Regions from separate parts of the Nonomuraea sp. LP-02 genome, predicted to be linked through region 1. Evidence: riboswitches for the same ligand, from Rfam matches in the RefSeq annotation. Region 1 holds a riboswitch; the other holds the start of a gene.
The links. Region 1 has a riboswitch for glycine ahead of gcvT (glycine cleavage system aminomethyltransferase GcvT). Riboswitches for the same ligand answer to the same signal wherever they lie in the genome.
Positions count from the first base shown of each region.

Region 2: it holds a riboswitch for glycine, as region 1 does, so the genes downstream of both, gcvP (aminomethyl-transferring glycine dehydrogenase) here and gcvT (glycine cleavage system aminomethyltransferase GcvT) in region 1, are expected to answer to the same signal.

Region 1 is NZ_JAXCLK010000001.1:4,652,872-4,661,998, forward strand. Features, by position in the region: gene SMD20_RS21540 (SGNH/GDSL hydrolase family protein) at 1-598, shown strand, start outside; gene SMD20_RS21545 (hypothetical protein) at 565-906, opposite strand; gene SMD20_RS21550 (hypothetical protein) at 903-1,658, opposite strand; gene SMD20_RS21555 (FadR/GntR family transcriptional regulator) at 1,710-2,468, opposite strand; gene SMD20_RS21560 (glutamine synthetase family protein) at 2,539-3,897, shown strand; gene SMD20_RS21565 (aldehyde dehydrogenase family protein) at 3,900-5,240, shown strand; gene SMD20_RS21570 (3-oxoacyl-ACP reductase) at 5,245-6,009, shown strand; gene SMD20_RS21575 (gamma-glutamyl-gamma-aminobutyrate hydrolase family protein) at 6,021-6,713, shown strand; glycine riboswitch at 6,768-6,866, shown strand; glycine riboswitch at 6,867-6,961, shown strand; gene gcvT (glycine cleavage system aminomethyltransferase GcvT) at 6,996-8,081, shown strand; gene gcvH (glycine cleavage system protein GcvH) at 8,078-8,467, shown strand; gene SMD20_RS21590 (L-serine ammonia-lyase) at 8,526-9,127, shown strand, end outside.
Region 2 is NZ_JAXCLK010000001.1:2,310,965-2,320,091, reverse strand. Features, by position in the region: gene SMD20_RS10735 (bifunctional nuclease family protein) at 114-584, shown strand; gene SMD20_RS10730 (MerR family transcriptional regulator) at 732-1,352, shown strand; glycine riboswitch at 1,402-1,500, shown strand; gene gcvP (aminomethyl-transferring glycine dehydrogenase) at 1,670-4,552, shown strand; gene SMD20_RS10720 (tetratricopeptide repeat protein) at 4,665-5,465, shown strand; gene SMD20_RS10715 (hypothetical protein) at 5,473-5,838, opposite strand; gene SMD20_RS10710 (alpha/beta hydrolase family protein) at 5,921-6,529, shown strand; gene SMD20_RS10705 (DUF5999 family protein) at 6,539-6,724, opposite strand; gene SMD20_RS10700 (TetR/AcrR family transcriptional regulator) at 6,881-7,441, opposite strand; gene SMD20_RS10695 (hypothetical protein) at 7,556-7,954, shown strand; gene SMD20_RS10690 (RNA polymerase sigma factor) at 8,147-9,127, opposite strand, start outside.

The DNA of each region.
Region 1 (9,127 bases):
CGCCCTCGCGCTGCGGCCCGACCTGGCCACGGTCATGGCCGGCATGAACGACCTCATCCGGCCGGGCTTCGACGCCGCGCTGGTGGCGGAGGCGCTGGAGGAGATGTTCGCGGCCCTGACCAGCTCCGGGGCCCGGGTGGTCAGCGTGACCTTCCCCGACATCGGCGCGATCATGCCGCTGGCCCGCCCGCTCCTGCCGCGCGTCCTCGCGCTGAACGCGCGGATCAGGGACGCCGCCGCCCGGCACGGGGTGACACTGGTGGACACGTTCGGCATGCGGTTCGTCGAAGACGCCCGGATGTGGAGCCCCGACCGGCTGCACGCCAGCCCGGAGGGGCACGCCCGCATCGCCGCCTCCGTCGCCCACGCCCTGGAGCTGCCGGGCAGCGACGGCACGTGGAAGGACCCGTTCCCGTTCCTGCCGGCGGCGCCGGCCTGGCGGACGGCGGCGGAGCAGGCCCGCTGGCTGGGCGCGTTCGCGGGGCCGTGGATCGGCCGCCGCCTGCGCGGCCGTTCCTCGGGCGACGGCCGCACCGCCAAGCGGCCCCTGCTCACCCCGGTGGATCAGTCGACGCCGGGGACGTCCTCGGCGTCGTAGTCCACGTCGCCGTCGTCGGCCCGGCGCAGCTTGATGTCCTCCAGCCACTCACGGGCGAAGCGCCGGACCGCCCGCACGCCCTCCTCGTCCAGCCCGTACGCCTCGAACTCCTCGTCGGCGATGAGCTCGGCGAACTCCAGCCGGTCGGCCAGCTCGTGCACCGAGAAGGACTCGTGGTGCCGCCTGGCGAGGCTTTCGAGCTCGCGGAAGGAGTAGAGGTGGCGCACGGCGGCGATCTCGGCGAGGTCGCCCGCGTGGCCGCGCTCGTGCAGCGCCCGCACCCCGAGCCCGATCTCGTCCGCGCTCACGTGCGCCGCCGTGCGCGCCGCGTGGACGGCAGGTCGTGCCTCCCGGACAGGAACTCCTGGAAGGCGATCTTGGCCCGGATCGCCGGTCGCCGCCACTTCTCCTCCCTGCGCAGGGCCCGCGCCATCTTGCGCGGCGAGCGCCGGGCGAAGACCCAGCGCGCCCACGGCGATCCCGGCCGGGCCAGCCGGATCGCGCCCACCAGCAGCATGGGCGGCACGAACAGCCCGGCCATCCCGGTCCAGATCTTCCCCTTGAGCAGGGTGATCACGGCCAGCACCAGGTTGCCCACGATGAGCACCGCCGGGTTGACGAGCGGGCCGTAGTCCCAGGTGAGCGGCCGGAGCCCGATGAGCAGCAGGCCGGTGACGGCGACCGCGATGAAGACCGCGTCCACCGACGTCCGCCCCTCCTCCTCCCAGTACACGTCGTGCAGGTGCAGGATCAGCGCGAACTCGTCCAGGACCAGCGCCGAGCCGACCCCGAAGACGCCCGCCGCCACCGCGTGCCCGATCTGCGAGGCGGGCGCGAGGACGATCTGCGTGACGCCGCCGACGAGCATCAGCACGACGCCGAAGACGACGTGGTGGATGTGCATCTCGCCCACGTTGACGTCACGGAACCAGCCGACCTTCGCCCTGATCAGCCGGACGTTGATGCGGGTCGCGATGAACGCCACGATGAGCATGACGAAGAAACAGAACAGCGACAGCCGTCCCGTGGCGATGATGGTGTGCTGAAACCAATCCCCCATGACGTTAAAACGATGGTACGAGGCGATCGCCCCTACGGTGACCTATCTCCGTCATGCGAGGAACGCGCGCAGCAACGCGGCCGTGCCCTCCAGGTGCTCGGTCATGGCGCGGCGGGCCGCGTCGGGGTCGCCGGCGAGGATGGCGTCCACGATGGCCCGGTGCTGGACGGCGGCGTGGTCCAGGTTGACCTGGAGCATCGGGATCGCGTTGAGCAGGTCGCTGACCCGGGAGCGGGCGTCGGCGCAGGCCGTGGCGAGCAGCGTGGAGCCGGTCAGCTCGGCGATGGACAGGTGGAAGGCGGTGTCGAGGCGGCGGTAGTCCTCCAGCGACGCCTCGTTGAGCTCGGCGAGCCGGCGCAGGAGCAGGGCGCGCCGCTCGCCGGCGAGCTCCATGCCGGCCAGCACCTGGGCGGCGCCGCACTCGACGGCCAGGCGGAAGGTCAGGGCGTCGGCGAGGTCGTCGTGACCCATCTCGGCGACGGCCTGGCGCAGCTCGCGGGCGTCGGGGGCGGGCGGCTCGTAGGTGACGAACGCGCCGCCGTAGCGGCCCCTGCGCACGTCGAGGTAGCCGGCGTCGGACAGGGCGCGGATCGCCTCACGCAGCGTGACCCGGCTGATGCCGAGCCGCACGGCGAGCTCACGCTCGGGGGGCAGCTTGCCGCCCGGCGGCACCACGCCCAGCTTGATGGCCTGGAGCAGCCGCTCCACGGTCTCCTCGAAGGCGTTGCCGGCCCGGACCGGGCGCAGCACCGTCATCAGTCGCGCCGACTCGTCCAACATGTCCTCGGGTCTTGACAGACGATCCACCATGCACATCAATGGTCTGAGACTAGCCCAATCAACGGGAAAGCGCCTCGGGCCAGATCGGAGCGACCTGAACGTGCACGAAGGCTTCCTGAGCGTGGACGAGCTGCGCGACGAGGTGAGCGCGGGCCGGATCGACACGGTGCTCCTCGCCATCGCCGACATGCAGGGCAGGTTGCAGGGCAAGCGGCTCTCGGCGCGCTACTTCCTGGACGAGGTGCTGCACCACGGCTCCGAGGGCTGCAACTACCTGCTCGCCGTGGACGTCGACATGAACACGGTCTCCGGCTACGCGATGTCGTCCTGGGACCGGGGCTACGGCGACTTCGTCATGAAGCCGGACCTCGCGACCCTGCGCCGGGTGCCCTGGCAGGAGGGGACCGCGATGCTGATGGCGGACCTGGCCTGGGAGGACGGCGGCGACGTGACCGCCTCGCCCCGCCAGATCCTGCGCCGTCAGCTCGCCCGCCTGGCCGAGCGGGACCTGGTCGCCTACGTCGGGACCGAGCTGGAGTTCGTCGTCTACGACCACTCCTACGAGGACGCCTGGAAGCGCGCCTACCGCGACCTCACCCCCGCCAACCTCTACAACGTCGACTACTCCCTCCTCGGCACCGCCCGCGTCGAGCCCCTGCTGCGCCGCATCAGGCGCGACATGGAGGGCGCCGGCATGTACGTCGAGTCCGCCAAGGGCGAGTGCAACCTGGGCCAGCACGAAATCGCCTTCCGCTACGACGAGGCGCTCAGGACCTGCGACAACCACGCGATCTACAAGAACGGCGCCAAGGAGATCGCCGCCCAGGAGGGCCGGTCGATCACCTTCATGGCCAAGCCGAACCAGCGCGAGGGCAACTCCTGCCACATCCACATCTCGCTCCGCTCCACGAGCGGCGAGCCGGTGATGGCCGGCGACGGGCCGCACGGCCTGTCGCGGCTCGGCGCCCGCTTCATCGCCGGCCAACTCGCCTGCCTGCGCGAGCTCACCCTCCTGCTCGCCCCCAACGTCAACTCCTACAAGCGCTTCGTCCCCGGCAGCTTCGCCCCGACGGCCGTCAAGTGGGGCCTGGACAACCGGACGTGCGCGCTGCGCCTGGTCGGCCACGGGCTCTCGCTGCGCATCGAGAACCGGGTGCCGGGCGGCGACGTCAATCCGTACCTGGCGGTCGCCGCGCTGGTCGCGGCCGGGCTGCACGGCATCGACGGCGAGCTGGCGCTGGAGGACCCGTACGCGGGCAACGCCTACGACTCCGGCGCCGACACTGTGCCGGCGACGCTGCGCGACGCGCTGGCCCTGTTCGAGGGGTCGAAGCGGGCGCGTGAGGCGTTCGGCGAGGACGTGGTCGGGCACTACGCGAACAACGCGCGGGTGGAGCTGGCCGCGTACGACGCGGCGGTGACCGACTGGGAGTTGTTCCGCGGTTTCGAACGGATGTGAGCATGAAGATCGTCAATCCGGCGACGGAGGACGTCGTCGCCGACGTCGAGTTCGCCGACGCGGCCGAGGTCGACCGGGCCGTGGAGCGTGCCAGGAAGGCGTACCCGTCCTGGCGCGCGGTGGCCCCCGGCGACCGGGCGCGGCTGCTGCGGCGCTTCGCCGACCTGGTGGGCGAGCACGCCGAGGAGCTGGCCAGGCTGGAGGTGGACAACGCCGGGCACACCATCGGCAACGCCCGCTGGGAGGCCGGCGCGGTCCGCGACGTGCTGCACTTCTACGCCGCCGCACCCGAGCGCAACCACGGCAAGCAAATCCCGGTGCCCGGCGGCGTGGACGTCACCTTCCAGGAGCCCCTGGGCGTGGTGGGCGTGATCGTGCCGTGGAACTTCCCCATGCTCATCCTGTCGTGGGGCGTGGCCCCCGCGCTGGCCGCGGGCAACACCGTCGTCGTCAAGCCCGCGGAGCAGACCCCGCTGACCGCGCTGCGGCTGGCCGAGCTGGCCCTGGAGGCGGGCCTCCCCGAGGGGGTGCTCCAGGTGCTGCCTGGGGCAGGGGAGGTCGCGGGGGCCCGGCTGGTGGAGCACCCGCACGTCGCCAAGATCGTGTTCACCGGCTCGACCGAGGTCGGCAAGGAGATCGCGGCCAAGGCGGCGGCCCAGGTGAAGCGGGTGACGCTGGAGCTGGGCGGCAAGTCGGCGAACATCGTCTTCGCCGACGCCGATCTCGCGAAGGCGGCCGCGGCGGCGCCGTACGCGGTGTTCGACAACGCCGGCCAGGACTGCTGCGCCCGCTCCAGGCTGCTGGTGCAGGCCGAGGTGTACGACGAGTTCATGGCGCTGCTCGCCCCCGCCGTACGCGCCGTCCGGGTCGGCGACCCGCTCGACGAGGCCACCGAGATGGGCCCGCTGATCAGCGCTGAACACCTGGAACGGGTCCGCGGGTTCGTCTCCGACCCCTGGCTCCAGGGCGAGTGCCCGGCGGGCAAGGGCTACTGGTTCCCCGCCACCGTGCTGACTCCGGAGGTGACCGATCCCGCGTTCACCGAGGAGATCTTCGGTCCCGTCGTGTCGGTGGCCCGCTTCACCGACGAGGCCGACGCGATCCGCGTCGCCAACGACACGCCGTACGGGCTGAGCGGCTCGATCTGGACGCGTGACGTCGGGCGGGCGCTGCGCGTGGCGCGGGCGGTCGAGTCGGGCGCGCTGTCGGTCAACTCGAACGCGTCGGTCCGCTACTGGACCCCGTTCGGCGGTTTCAAGCAGTCCGGCCTCGGCCGGGAGCTCGGCCCGGACGCCCTCGCGGCGTTCACCGAGACCAAGAACGTCTTCATCTCCTGGGAGTGAGCAAGTGCAGCGGTTGCAGGATCGGGTCGCCGTCATCACCGGCGCGGGCAGCGGCATCGGGCTCGCCACGGCCCGCAGGTTCGCCGAGGAGGGGGCGCGGGTCGTCTGCGTGGACATCGACGCGGCGGCGGGCGCCAAGGCCGCGGACGAGGTCGGCGGCCTGTTCGTCGAGGCGGACGTGACCCGCGAGGACGACGTCGAGCGGATGTTCGCCACGGCGCACGAGACCTACGGCAGCGTGGACGTCGCCTTCAACAACGCCGGCATCTCGCCGCCCGACGACGACTCCATCCTGGAGACCGGGCTCGACGCCTGGCGCCGGGTCCAGGAGGTCAACCTCACCAGCGTCTACCTGTGCTGCAAGCACGCGATCCCGTACATGCGGCGGCAGGGCAAGGGCTCGATCATCAACACCGCGTCGTTCGTGGCCGTGATGGGCTCGGCGACCTCGCAGATCTCCTACACCGCCTCCAAAGGCGGGGTGCTGGCGATGTCGCGGGAGCTCGGCGTGCAGTTCGCCCGCGAGGGGATCAGGGTGAACGCGCTCTGCCCGGGGCCGGTGAACACGCCGCTGCTCCAGGAGCTGTTCGCCAAGGACCCGGAGCGGGCGCAGCGGCGGCTGGTGCACGTGCCGCTCGGGCGTTTCGCCGAGGCGTCGGAGATCGCGGCGGCGGTGGCCTTCCTGGCCAGCGACGACTCCTCCTTCATCACGGCCAGCCAGTTCCTGGTGGACGGCGGCATCAGCGGCGCCTACGTGACGCCGCTCTAGGGGGGTCCGTCGTGCGTCGCCCGTTGATCGGGATCACCTCCTACGTGGAGCCCGCCACGTTCACGGTCTGGACGGACGTGACCGTGGCGCTGCTGCCGTACCTGTACGTCGAGCAGGTCGTGCGGGCCGGCGGCCAGCCCGTCGTGCTGCCGCCGGCCGGCGAGCCCGCCGGGGCGCTGCGCGGTCTCGACGGGCTCGTCCTGGCCGGCGGCGGCGACATCGACCCGGCCAGGTACGGCGCGCAGGCGCACGAGCGCACCGGCTACGTACGCGGTTTCCGCGACGAGGCGGAGTTCGCGCTGCTGGCGCGGGCGCTGGACGCCGGGCTGCCGTACCTGGGGGTCTGCCGGGGCCTCCAGGTGCTCAACGTGGCCCTCGGCGGCACCCTCCACCAGCACCTGCCGGACGTGGCGGGGCACACGGGGCACGCGCCGGGGCCGGGCGTGTTCGGCCACCTGCCGGTGACGCCGGCGCCCGGCAGCCGCCTGGCCAAGGTGCTCGGCACGGAGCCGGTGACGGTCCCGCACTACCACCACCAGGCCGTGGACCGGCTCGCCCCCGGCCTGACCGTGACCGCGACCGCCGGGGACGGCACGGTGGAGGCGGTGGAGCTGGAGTCGGCGGCGTTCGCGATGGCCGTGCAGTGGCATCCGGAGGAGGCCGAGGACGGCGCGCTGTTCGAGGCGCTGGTCGCGGCCTGCTGAGGCCCGTAGGCGACAAATGCCCCGTACCGGCACTAGGCTGGCGGACATCACCGTCGACACCGTGCGGGAGAGCACTCTGACGAGCCGGTCAGGGTCCCTGAAGGAGCAAGCCCTCCCCGCGAACCTCTCAAGGCAAAGGACCGCACGGACGAGGTGGCCTCTGGAAAGCAGGCTCATGGCCTCGCCGAAGGTGAAAGTCCGGCAAAAATCGGGCGAAGCTCTCAGGCATCGATGACAGAGGGGGAGGATGCTGGCATCCACTCCTGTCCTGAGGTGCGACACATGTCCCGACCGACACCGCTACGCGACGTCCACGAGAGCCTGGGCGCCACCCTCACCGACTTCGCCGGCTGGCTCATGCCCCTCCGGTACGGCAGCGAGTCCGCCGAGCACAAGGCCGTGCGCGAGGCGGCCGGGCTGTTCGACCTCTCCCACATGGGCGAGATCTTCGTGACCGGCCCGCAGGCCGCCGAGGCGCTGGACTACGCGCTGGTCGGCCACCTGTCCGCGCTCGCCACCGGCCGGGCCAGGTACACCATGATCGTCGACGAGCGGGGCGGGGTGCTCGACGACCTCATCGTCTACCGGCTCGGTGACGAGGAGTTCATGGTGGTCGCCAACGCCTCGAACTACCCGAAGGTCGCCCAGGAGCTCCAGGAGCGGGCCAAGGCGTACGACGCGGCCGTCGAGGACCGCTCCGACCGCTACGCGCTCATCGCCGTCCAGGGCCCCCGCGCGCAGGAGATCCTGGCCACGCTGACCGACGCCGACCTCGCCGGGCTCAAGTACTACGCCGGCCTGCCCGGCCTGGTCGACGGCCGCGAGGCACTGATCGCCCGCACCGGCTACACCGGCGAGGACGGCTTCGAGCTCTTCGTCGCCAACCAGGACGCCGTCCCGCTCTGGAACACGCTCACCGCCGCCGGGCAGCCGTACGGGCTCGCGCCCGCGGGCCTGTCCGCCCGCGACACGCTCCGGCTGGAGGCCGGCATGCCGCTGTACGGCAACGAGCTCGGCGTCGAGCTGACCCCGTTCGACGCGGGACTGGGCAGAGTGGTGAAATTCGACAAGCCCGGCGATTTCGTCGGACGAGCGGCGCTGGAGGCGGTCAAGGACGACCAGCCAGGACGCCGCCTCGTCGGCCTGGTCGCGCGGGGCCGCCGGGTGCCGCGGCACGGCTACCCGGTGACGCAGGACGGCGCCGTCGTCGGCGAGGTCACCAGCGGCGCGCCTTCCCAGACCCTGGGCAAGCCCATCGCGATGGCCTACGTCGACACCGGCGCGAGCGAAGGCCTGGCAGTGGACATCCGGGGCAGCCAAGAACCCGTGGACCTCGTAGAGCTGCCCTTTTACAGGAGGAAGAAGTGAGCAACATCCCTGACGAGCTGAGCTACACCAAGGAACACGAGTGGGTGGCCGGGCTGGACGACGGCCTGACCATCACCGTGGGCATCACCGAGTTCGCCGCCGAGGCCCTGGGTGACGTCGTCTTCGTGCAGCTCCCCGAGGTCGGCGCGAACGTCGAGGCCGGCGACTCGGTCGGCGAGGTGGAGTCCACCAAGTCCGTCAGCGAGATCTACGCCCCCGTGGGCGGCGAGGTGGTCGAGGTCAACCAGAACGTGGCCGACGACCCGTCCCTGGTGAACAGCGACCCCTACGGGGAAGGATGGATGTTCCGGGTGCGCATCGAGGGCGAGCCCGAGGACCTGCTTTCTCCCGAGGAGTACACCGCCCTCACCTCCGGCGAGTCCTGATTTCCCCGCCGGGGCCCCGACCGGGCCCCGGCTTCCGTCCCATGAAGGGCGCACATCAATGGCGATCAGCGTCTTCGACCTCTTCAAGATCGGCATCGGGCCCTCCAGCTCCCACACGGGCGGCCCGATGGCGGCCGCGCACAAGTTCGCCCGGGGCCTGCACGAGGACGGCCTGCTGGAGCGGGTGGCGCGCGTCGAGGCCATCCTGTACGGCTCGCTCGGCCTGACCGGCAAGGGCCACGGCAGCGACAAGGCCGTCCTGCTGGGCCTGTCCGGCGAGAAGCCGGAGCTGGTGGACGTCGACACCGTCGACGAACGTCTGGCCGCCATGCGCGCCTCCGGCACCGTCCACCTCTACGGCCGCCACGAGATCCCGTTCGTCGTCGGCGAGGACCTTGTCTTCGAACGCAAGATCTCCCTCCCCGAGCACCCCAACGGCATGCGCTTCACCGCCTACGACGCGGGCGGCGGCACCGTGCGGGAGAAGGTCTACTTCTCGGTCGGCGGCGGCTTCGTCGTGGACGAGAACGCCACCGGCGCCGACCGCATCAAGCCCGACGACACCGTGCTCCCCTACCCGTTCACCACGGGCGAGGAGCTGCTCAAGCACTGCTCCAACACCGGCCTGTCGATCTCCGCGCTGATGATGGAGAACGAGAA
Region 2 (9,127 bases), 2.3 Mb from region 1:
GCCGGGGAGCAATCGGGGCCTTCCGGGTGTTACGTTGAAATGAAGTAGCCAGTCAGCAGAAGCGACGAACCAAGAGCTGTGCCGGGTCACCGGTCAGGAATACGGAGCAGCCCGTGTTGCAGATGGAGGTCGTGGGCGTAAGAGTCGAAATGCCCACAAATCAACCGATCGTCTTGCTCAAGGAGGCACACGGGGAGCGGTTCCTTCCTATCTGGATCGGCATGACCGAGGCGACGGCCATCGCCCTCGCCCAGGCGGAGGAGCCTCCGCCGCGGCCGCTCACCCACGACCTGTTCCGCGACGTGCTGAGCGCGCTGGGCGTCGGCCTGCGCGCGGTCAACATCGTCGCGCTGCGCGACGGCATCTTCTTCGCCGACCTGGTGTTCTCCAACGGCGTCGAGGTGAGCGCGCGCCCCTCCGACTCCATCGCGCTCGCCCTGCGCACCGGAGCCCGGATCTTCGCCAGCGAGGAGGTGGTCCAGGAGGCCGGCGTGGTCATCCCGGACGACCAGGAGGACGAGGTGGAGAAGTTCAGGGAGTTCCTTGACACGATCACTCCCGAGGACTTCGGCAGGGCGGGGTAGGTATTTCGGTGCATTTACGCTTCACGACGCGCCGAGCCGGATCGTTGACTGAGCATGGTGACGGTCCTACGGTGCAAGTGAAACCCGCGGTCGCCCTATATGAACCCCCAGATCGGGCCGCGGGATGAGAGAAAGCCGGAGGTCCGCGTGGCGGTCAGCAGCGGCGAGGGAAAGACGGCCGGCCAGGAAGATCCGGTGCGGCGCGAGGACGCGCGGCAGCGTGCCGGGGAGCAGGGGCTGCTCTTCGACGAGCGTCCGGCGGCGCTGCCGGACGACATCGGTTACCGCGGGCCCACCGCCTGTGCGGCGGCCGGCATCACCTACAGGCAGCTCGACTACTGGGCGCGTACGGGCCTGGTGGAGCCGACCATCCGGGCCGCGCACGGCTCGGGCTCCCAGCGGCTCTACAGCTTCCGCGACATCCTGGTGCTCAAAGTCGTCAAGCGGCTCCTCGACACCGGGGTGTCGCTGCAGCAGATCCGCACGGCCGTGCAGCACCTGCGCAACCGCGGGGTCGCCGACCTCGCGCAGATCACGCTCATGAGCGACGGCGTCAGCGTCTACGAGTGCACCTCGGCCGACGAGGTGATAGACCTCCTCCAGGGCGGCCAGGGCGTGTTCGGCATCGCGCTCGGCCGGGTCTGGCGGGAGGTCGAGGGAAGCCTCGCGGAGCTGCCGGGGGAACGCGCGGCGGTCGAGGACAACGTCCCGGCCGACCACCCCGCTGACGAGCTCGCCCAGCGCCGTCGTGCCCGACGGCTGGGGTAGTAATTCGCCCGTAACGTCCAGAGTAGTAACCTAGGACAGGCAAGGCTGACGACCCCGTGCGGGAGAGTCCCCGGCACCGCCTGGTCCGGGGCGCCGAAGGAGCAACCCTCCCCGGAATCTCTCAGGCAACCAGTACCGCTCGGGTGAGGCAACTCTGGAAAGCAGGCACGCCCGCCAGGCGCGCCTCACCGACGGTGCAAGCCTCCTCGCGAGGCGAAGCTCTCAGGTCGCGGTGAACGCCCGCGCTGACAGAGGGGGAGATCCGGCATCCGCCCGCGCCCCGGCGCCGGTCTCCATAGCCTCGGGAGGCACCGTCCATGACCGCCCTGTCAGAGTCCCTGCCGGCATCCCCGCCGCCGTCCGCGCCCACGTCCCTGTCCGAGCCGCCGTTCGCCGGCCGCCACATCGGCCCGTCCGAGGCCGACCAGCAGCGCATGCTGGAGACCGTCGGCTTCGAGTCCGTCGCCGACCTGGTGGCCGTGGCGGTCCCCGAGGCCATCCGGGTCAAGGACCGGCTCACGCTGCCCGCCGCCGTCGGCGAGAGCGAGGCGATCGCCGAGCTGCGTGCCCTGGCCGGCCGCAACCGGGTCCTCACCTCCATGATCGGCCTCGGTTACCACGACACGATCACGCCCGCGGTCATCCGCCGCAACCTGCTGGAGAACCCGGGCTGGTACACCGCGTACACGCCGTACCAGCCGGAGATCTCGCAGGGGCGGCTGGAGGCGCTGCTCAACTTCCAGACGGTCGTCTCCGACCTGACCGGCCTGCCCGTCGCCGGCGCGTCCCTGCTGGACGAGGCCACCGCGGCCGCCGAGGCCATGACCCTCGCCCGGCGCGCCGGCCGCTCCAAGAGCCACGTGTTCGTGGTCGACGCCGACGCCCTGCCGCAGACCAAGCGGGTGCTCGCCACCCGCGCCGAGCCGCTCGGCATCGAGCTCGCCGAGCACCCGCTCGACGGCAGCGCGCTGCCCGAGTGCTTCGGCGTGCTCGTCCAGTACCCGGGCGCCTCCGGGCGGCTGCGCGACTTCCGCGCCGTGGCCGCCGCCGCGCACGAGGCCGGGGCGCTCGTCGTGGCCGCCGCCGACCTGCTCGCGCTCACCCTCGTGGCCGCGCCGGGCGAGCTGGGCGCCGACATCGCGATCGGCTCCTCCCAGCGCTTCGGCGTGCCGTTCGGCTTCGGCGGGCCGCACGCCGCCTACATGTCCGTCCGCGAGGGCCTGCAGCGCCAGCTCCCCGGCCGGCTGGTCGGCGTGTCCGTGGACGCCGACGGCGACCCCGCCTACCGGCTCGCCCTGCAGACCCGTGAGCAGCACATCCGCCGCGAGAAGGCCACCAGCAACATCTGCACCGCGCAGGTGCTGCTGGCCGTGATCGCCGGCATGTACGCCGTCTACCACGGCCCCGAGGGGCTGCGCCGCATCGCGCTGCGCGCCCACCGGCACGCCGCCGCCCTCGCCGAGAGCCTGCGCGCGGGCGGGCTGGAGGTCGTGCACGAGGCGTTCTTCGACACCGTGCTCGTCCGGGTGCCCGGCCGGGCCTCCGAGGTGGTCGCCGCCGCCGCCGAGCGCGGCGTCAACCTGTGGCGGGCCGACGACGACCACGTCTCGGTCGCCTGCGACGAGAAGACCGGCGTGGCCGAGCTGCGCGCCGTGCAGGCCGCGTTCGGCGTGCCCGAGCGGGACGCCGACGTCGAGGCCACCGCCGACGCGCTGCCCGCCGAGCTGCTGCGCGAGTCCGGCTACCTCACCCACCCGGTCTTCCACAGCCACCGCTCCGAGACCGCGATGCTGCGCTACCTGCGCCGGCTCCAGGACAAGGACATCGCGCTCGACCGGTCGATGATCCCGCTCGGCTCCTGCACGATGAAGCTCAACGCCAGCACCGAGATGGAGCCCATCACCTGGCCGGAGTTCGCGGGCGTGCACCCGTACGCGCCGGTCGAGCAGGCCGAGGGCTACCTGGAGCTGATCGGCACGCTGGAGCGCTGGCTCGCCGAGGTCACCGGCTACGACGCGGTCTCCCTGCAGCCCAACGCCGGCTCGCAGGGCGAGTTCGCCGGGCTGCTGGCCATCCGCGCCTACCACCGGGACAAGGGCCAGGACGGCCGCGACGTCTGCCTCATCCCGTCCTCGGCGCACGGCACCAACGCCGCCAGCGCCGTCATGGCCGGCATGCGGGTCGTGGTCGTCGCCTGCGACGCCGACGGCAACGTGGACCTCGCCGACCTCGACGCCAAGATCGCCAAGCACCGCGACGCGCTCGCCGCGATCATGGTCACCTACCCGTCCACCCACGGCGTGTACGAGGAGAGCATCACCGAGGTCTGCGCCAAGGTGCACGAGGCCGGCGGCCAGGTCTACGTGGACGGCGCCAACCTCAACGCCCTGGTCGGGCTGGCCAAGCCGGGCGAGTTCGGGGCCGACGTGTCCCACCTCAACCTGCACAAGACCTTCTGCATCCCGCACGGCGGCGGCGGCCCCGGCGTCGGCCCCGTCGCGGTCCGCGGCCACCTGGCCGCCTACCTGCCCGGCCACCCGCTGCAGGACGGCTCCCCGGTCGGGCCGGTCTCGGCCGCCCCGCACGGCTCGGCGGGCATCCTGCCGATCTCGTGGGCCTACATCAGGATGATGGGCGCCGACGGCCTCACCGCCGCCACCGAGCAGGCCATCCTGTCGGCCAACTACCTGGCCAGGCGGCTGGCCCCGCACTACCCGGTGCTCTACACCGGGCGCGGCGGGCTGGTCGCGCACGAGTGCATCGTCGACCTGCGGCAGATCACCAAGGAGACCGGCGTCACCGTGGACGACGTGGCCAAGCGCCTCATCGACTACGGCTTCCACGCGCCGACCATGTCGTTCCCGGTGGCCGGGACGCTCATGATCGAGCCGACCGAGAGCGAGGACCTCGTCGAGCTCGACCGGTTCGCCGACGCCATGATCGCCATCCGCGAGGAGATCGCCAAGGTGGCGTCGGGGGCGTACGACCCGGCCGACAACCCGCTGCGCAACGCCCCGCACACGGCCGAGTCGGTCACCGCCGACGAGTGGCCGCACCCCTACAGCCGGAGCGAGGCCGCCTACCCGGTGGCGTCGCTGCGCGAGAACAAGTACTGGGTGCCGGTGCGCCGCATCGACCAGGCCTACGGCGACCGCAACCTGGTCTGCTCGTGCCCTCCGCTGGAGGCGTACGAGGACTGAGCCGATCGCGGGGCGGGGAACCAGTCCGGCATCGTCAAGTGAGCAGACATGATCGCCGGAAGTGGTTAGGCTTCGGTGCGACCCAGGCCAAGCGGCGCCGTAAGGAGCTCTCTTGACGTCATCGGAGCTGGAGACCCCGCCCCTCGACACCGCCCGCAGGCTCGCCGAGGGCGGCGACCTCGACGGCGCGGCGGCGATCCTGCGCCGGCTTGTCGCCGACCCCGACGAGCCCGACCGCGCGCAGGCCGCCGTCGGGCTCGCCGTGGTGCTCGAGGAGCGCGGCGACGTCGAGGCGGCCCGCGCGGCCGCCCGCACCGCCCTGGCCACCAACCACCCCGAGTACGCCGCCCAGGCCGCCTGCCACCTGGCGCAGGGCTTCGAGCGAGAGGGGCGCACCGAGCAGGCCAGAGCCGCCTGGCAGGCCGTGCTGGGCGTCGGCACCCCCGCCTACCTGCCGCACGCCCACCTGGCGCTGGCCCGGCTGGCCGAGACCCTGGGCGAGGCCGAGAAGGAGCTGCGCGAGGCCCTGGCATCGGGCGCGACGGCCGGCGACGAGCAGGTGGCGGCGCTGGCCGCGCGGGAGCTCGCCGACCTGCTGCTGGAGCACGGCGAGCCGGGGGCGGCCGCCGACGTGCTCATCGAGGCCCTCGGCATCGCCCCCGAGTCCGAGGTGCCGGGGCTGCGGGTGCGGCTCGGCATCGCGCACCTGGAGCTGGCCTGCGCCGAGTTCGCCGAGACCGTGGAGAGCGGGGCCGACGTCGCGACCAGCGCCCTGGCCATCGAGCTGCTGGCCCGTACGCTGCCGCTGCGCGGGCGGCCGGAGGACGCCGACCAGGTGTGGTCGTACGGGCTGGGGCACGCCGACGAGGCGCTGGCCGCCGAGGTACGCCTGCGCTACGAGCGCGGGGCCTGACCGGGGGTCAGCCGCGGCGCATGATGGCCGACGCGGCGGCCACGTTGATGATGACGATGGCGAGCCAGGCGATGGCGAGTCCCAGCAGGCCCGCCTGGCCGGCCGCGATCGCGGTCAGCGGGACGCCGATGCCGAGCGAGCCCAGCACGATCGGGGTCATCGCGGAGCCCGGGCTCTTCGCCCTGGGACGGGGGCCGTACGCGGCCGGGTCGGCTCCCTGCGCGGCCAGCTCGGCCCGCACCCGGCCGGCGATCGTCGCGTCGAGGCGGTCCGCGAAGGACTCCACGAGCGCCTTCTCGTAGTCGGGGCCGAGGTCGCGGCGGGCGTCGAGCGTGGCCTGGAGGTCCTCACGGAGGGGACGTTCGTGGTACATGAGAACAATCATGGTCCACGGGCGGCACGCCGTCATCAGCCCTGAGAGCCATCGCCGGCTCGTCCGAAGGTACGGTTCTGCCATGGAGATCACGACCCCCCGCGGGCCCGCGCGGGTGGACCTGGAGGAGCCGGCCGACCCGCGGCTGCTGCTCGTCCTCACCCACGGCTCCGCCGGGGGAGTGGACGCCCCTGACCTGCTGGCCGTGCGCGACGCCGCGCTCGCGGCGGGGTTCGGGGTGGCCAGGGTGACGCAGGCGTTCCGGCTGGCGGGGGCGCGGGCGCCCGGCTCGCCGGCCCGTCAGGACGAGGCGTGGGAGGCCGTCCTGACGGAGCTGCGGGCGCACCGGCCCGGCCTGCCCCTCGTGCAGGGCGGGCGGAGCAACGGGGCGCGGGTGGCCTGCCGTACGGCCGCGGCGGTGGGCGCGGCGGCGGTCGTGGCGCTGGCCTTCCCCCTGCACCCGCCGGGCCGGCCCGGCACGTCCAGGGCCGGCGAACTGCGCGGGGCGGGGGTGGACGTGCTGGTCGTCAACGGCGATCGCGATCCGTTCGGCGTCCCTGACGCCGCGGACGCGGCGCGGCTGGTGGTGCTGCCCGGCGAGGGGCACGATCTCAAACGGGATCCCGCCCGGGTCGGCGGGATCGTGGCGGAGTGGCTGGGCCACTACGCGCTGACGCGGGAGCCCTCGTAGCCGGCGGGCTCAGACGCCCACCGGGCGGTGCGGCTCGATCGTGGCGCCGCTCGGCAGGAGCTCCCCGGTGTCCTCGAACAGGACCACGCCGTTGCAGAGCAGGCTCCACCCCTGCTCGGGATGGCAGGCGAGGGTGCGTGCCGCCTCGCGGTCGGGCGCCTCTGCATCCGGACAGGCCGGGACGTGCGGGCACATCGGCGTGCCTCCGATATCTCGTGGAATGCTCCCGTTGTGAGGGGCGGGAGCGGCTCGGGTTGTTCTCTTGGCAAGGGTGCGATGCCGTCACCGTGACGTGTGACCTTCGACACAGGGTGCCTTATGCAGGATAACGGGCCAAGCACGACACGCGCATCACGTTTGCAAACCCTTGAGAAGAGCGTCGAGTCCGCGCTCGAAGTCCGTATCGGCACGTTCGTCCCGCCGTATCCATTCGTCGACCTCCGGATCGGCCCAGCCGGACCGCTGGACCTCGACGGCCACGCTGCCGTACACGAACGCGCGCAGCGCCCGCACGGCGTCGGGGGCGTCGTCGAGGCCGCCGTCGGCCAGTTGCTCGGTCTGCTCGCGCAGGGCGATGAGCGTGGTGCCCTTGGGCGGCTTGGTGAGCGCCAGCGCCAGCACGCCGGGATGCTCGCGCAGCAGCTCCCGCTCGGCCCGGCACCACGCCTTGGCCGTCTCCTGCCAGGTGGGGCGCTGCTCGACGTGGACGGTGGTCACGTGCTCGGCCAGGGCGTCCATCAGCGCCTCCTTGCCGCGGGGCAGGTGGTGGTAGATGGCCATGGCCTCGACCTGGAGCGCGTCGCCGAGGCGGCGCATGGTGAGCCGGCGCAGGCCCTGGCTGTCGGCGATGTGCAGCGCGGCCTCGATGATCCGCTCGCGGGAGAGGGGGACCGGTGGTCTCTTGGCGGGCATGAAGATCATCTTACTATGTAAAGGGCGTGGCGGCGGGGTGATTTCCGCACGTGTCGCGGGGAGGCGTACTCTTGGGCCTGGCATGACTTACCGGCTGGTGAAGGGGCAGGGTCCATGGCGTTTTTCCGTCCGCGGGTGAGCCGGGAGGCCGAGGTTCGCTACCACGCGGACCGCGAGATCTCCAGGAGCTATCCCGAGCTGCTGGAGCGGGCCAGGCAGGCCGAGAGCACGCTGCGGGAGCTGCGGGCCGCGGCGGCCGACGAGGTCGAGCTGCTGGCCGCGGGCCGGGCGTTCGACCAGGCGCTGACCGAGGCGCTGCGGGCCGCCGAGGCGGGCCAGCGGGCCACCTTCGGGGTCAAGTCCTACGACGACCGCATCGCGCGCCGCAAGGCCAAGGCGACGCCGCGCGGGCGCGAGTGGACGGCCGAGGTCGACCGGCTGCGCACCCTGCGCGAGGAGAACCGCCTGTGGGGCATCCCGCGCGTCCCGCGCCCGGTCCCCGCGACCGCGTAGCGGGCCTCAGACCGGCAGGCCCCGCGACCGCGCGCCGGTGCGCGCCGGAAGGCCCCCGGGGCGTCGGCGTGCGGCCGGTAGGCCCCGGGGCGCCGGCGTTCCTGACATGCGAAAAGCCCCGGCGCGCCTCCCTGGTGAGGCGCGCCGGGGCTTCCGGCGTGTTCAGGTGCGTTCAGGCGGCCCGGGCGGGGCTCAGCTCGCCCAGTCGAGCAGCGGGCGGGTGTTGCTCGGGTGCCGCAGCTTGGACAGCGACTCCTTCTCCAGCTGGCGGATCCGCTCCCGGGTCAGGCCCAGGTGCTTGCCGATCTCGTCCAGGGTGTGCGGCTTGCCGTCCACCAGGCCGAAGCGCAGCGCCATGATCTTCGACTCGCGCGGCGAGAGGTTGTCGAGCACGCCGCGCAGCTGGTCGCCCAGCAGCTGGCGGTCGACGATCTCCGACGCCTCCGGCGAGTCGACGTCCTCGATGAGGTCGCCGATCGTGGTCTCGCCGTCCTCGCCGATCGTCGCGTTGAGCGAGATCGGCTGGCGGCTGGTGCGCAGCAGCTCCTCGATCTGGTCGGGGGTCTTGTCCAGCTCGACGGCCAGCTCCTCCGGCGTGGGCTCGCGGCCGAGGCGCTGGTGCATGTCCCGCTCCACGCGCGACAGCTTGGAGAGCATCTCCAGCACGTGCACGGGCAGCCGGATCGTACGGGCCGAGTCGGCGAAGCCGCGCTGGATGGCCTGCCGGATCCACCACATCGCGTACGTCGAGAACTTGAAGCCCTTGGTGTAGTCGAACTTCTCCACCGCCCGGATGAGGCCGAGGTTGCCCTCCTGCACCACGTCGAGCAGCGACATGCCGCGGTCGGTGTACTTCTTGGCCACCGACACGACCAGCCGGAGGTTGGCCTCCAGCATGTGGTCCTTGGCGCGCCGGCCGTCCTCGACCACCAGGCGCAGGTCGTCACGGGCGTCCGCCGGCAGGTCGGGGTGGGTCTCCAGCTTGTACTCGGCGTACAGGCCGGCCTCGATCCGCCTGGCCAGCTCGACCTCCTGGGCGGCGGTCAGCAACGTGCGGCGGCCGATCGACTTCAGATAGGTGTGCACCGAGTCGCCCATGACCGACTGGGTGTCGTCCAGGTCGGCCTGCTCGTGCTCCAGTTCGGCCTCGTCGAGCACGAGGTCGTCGGGGAC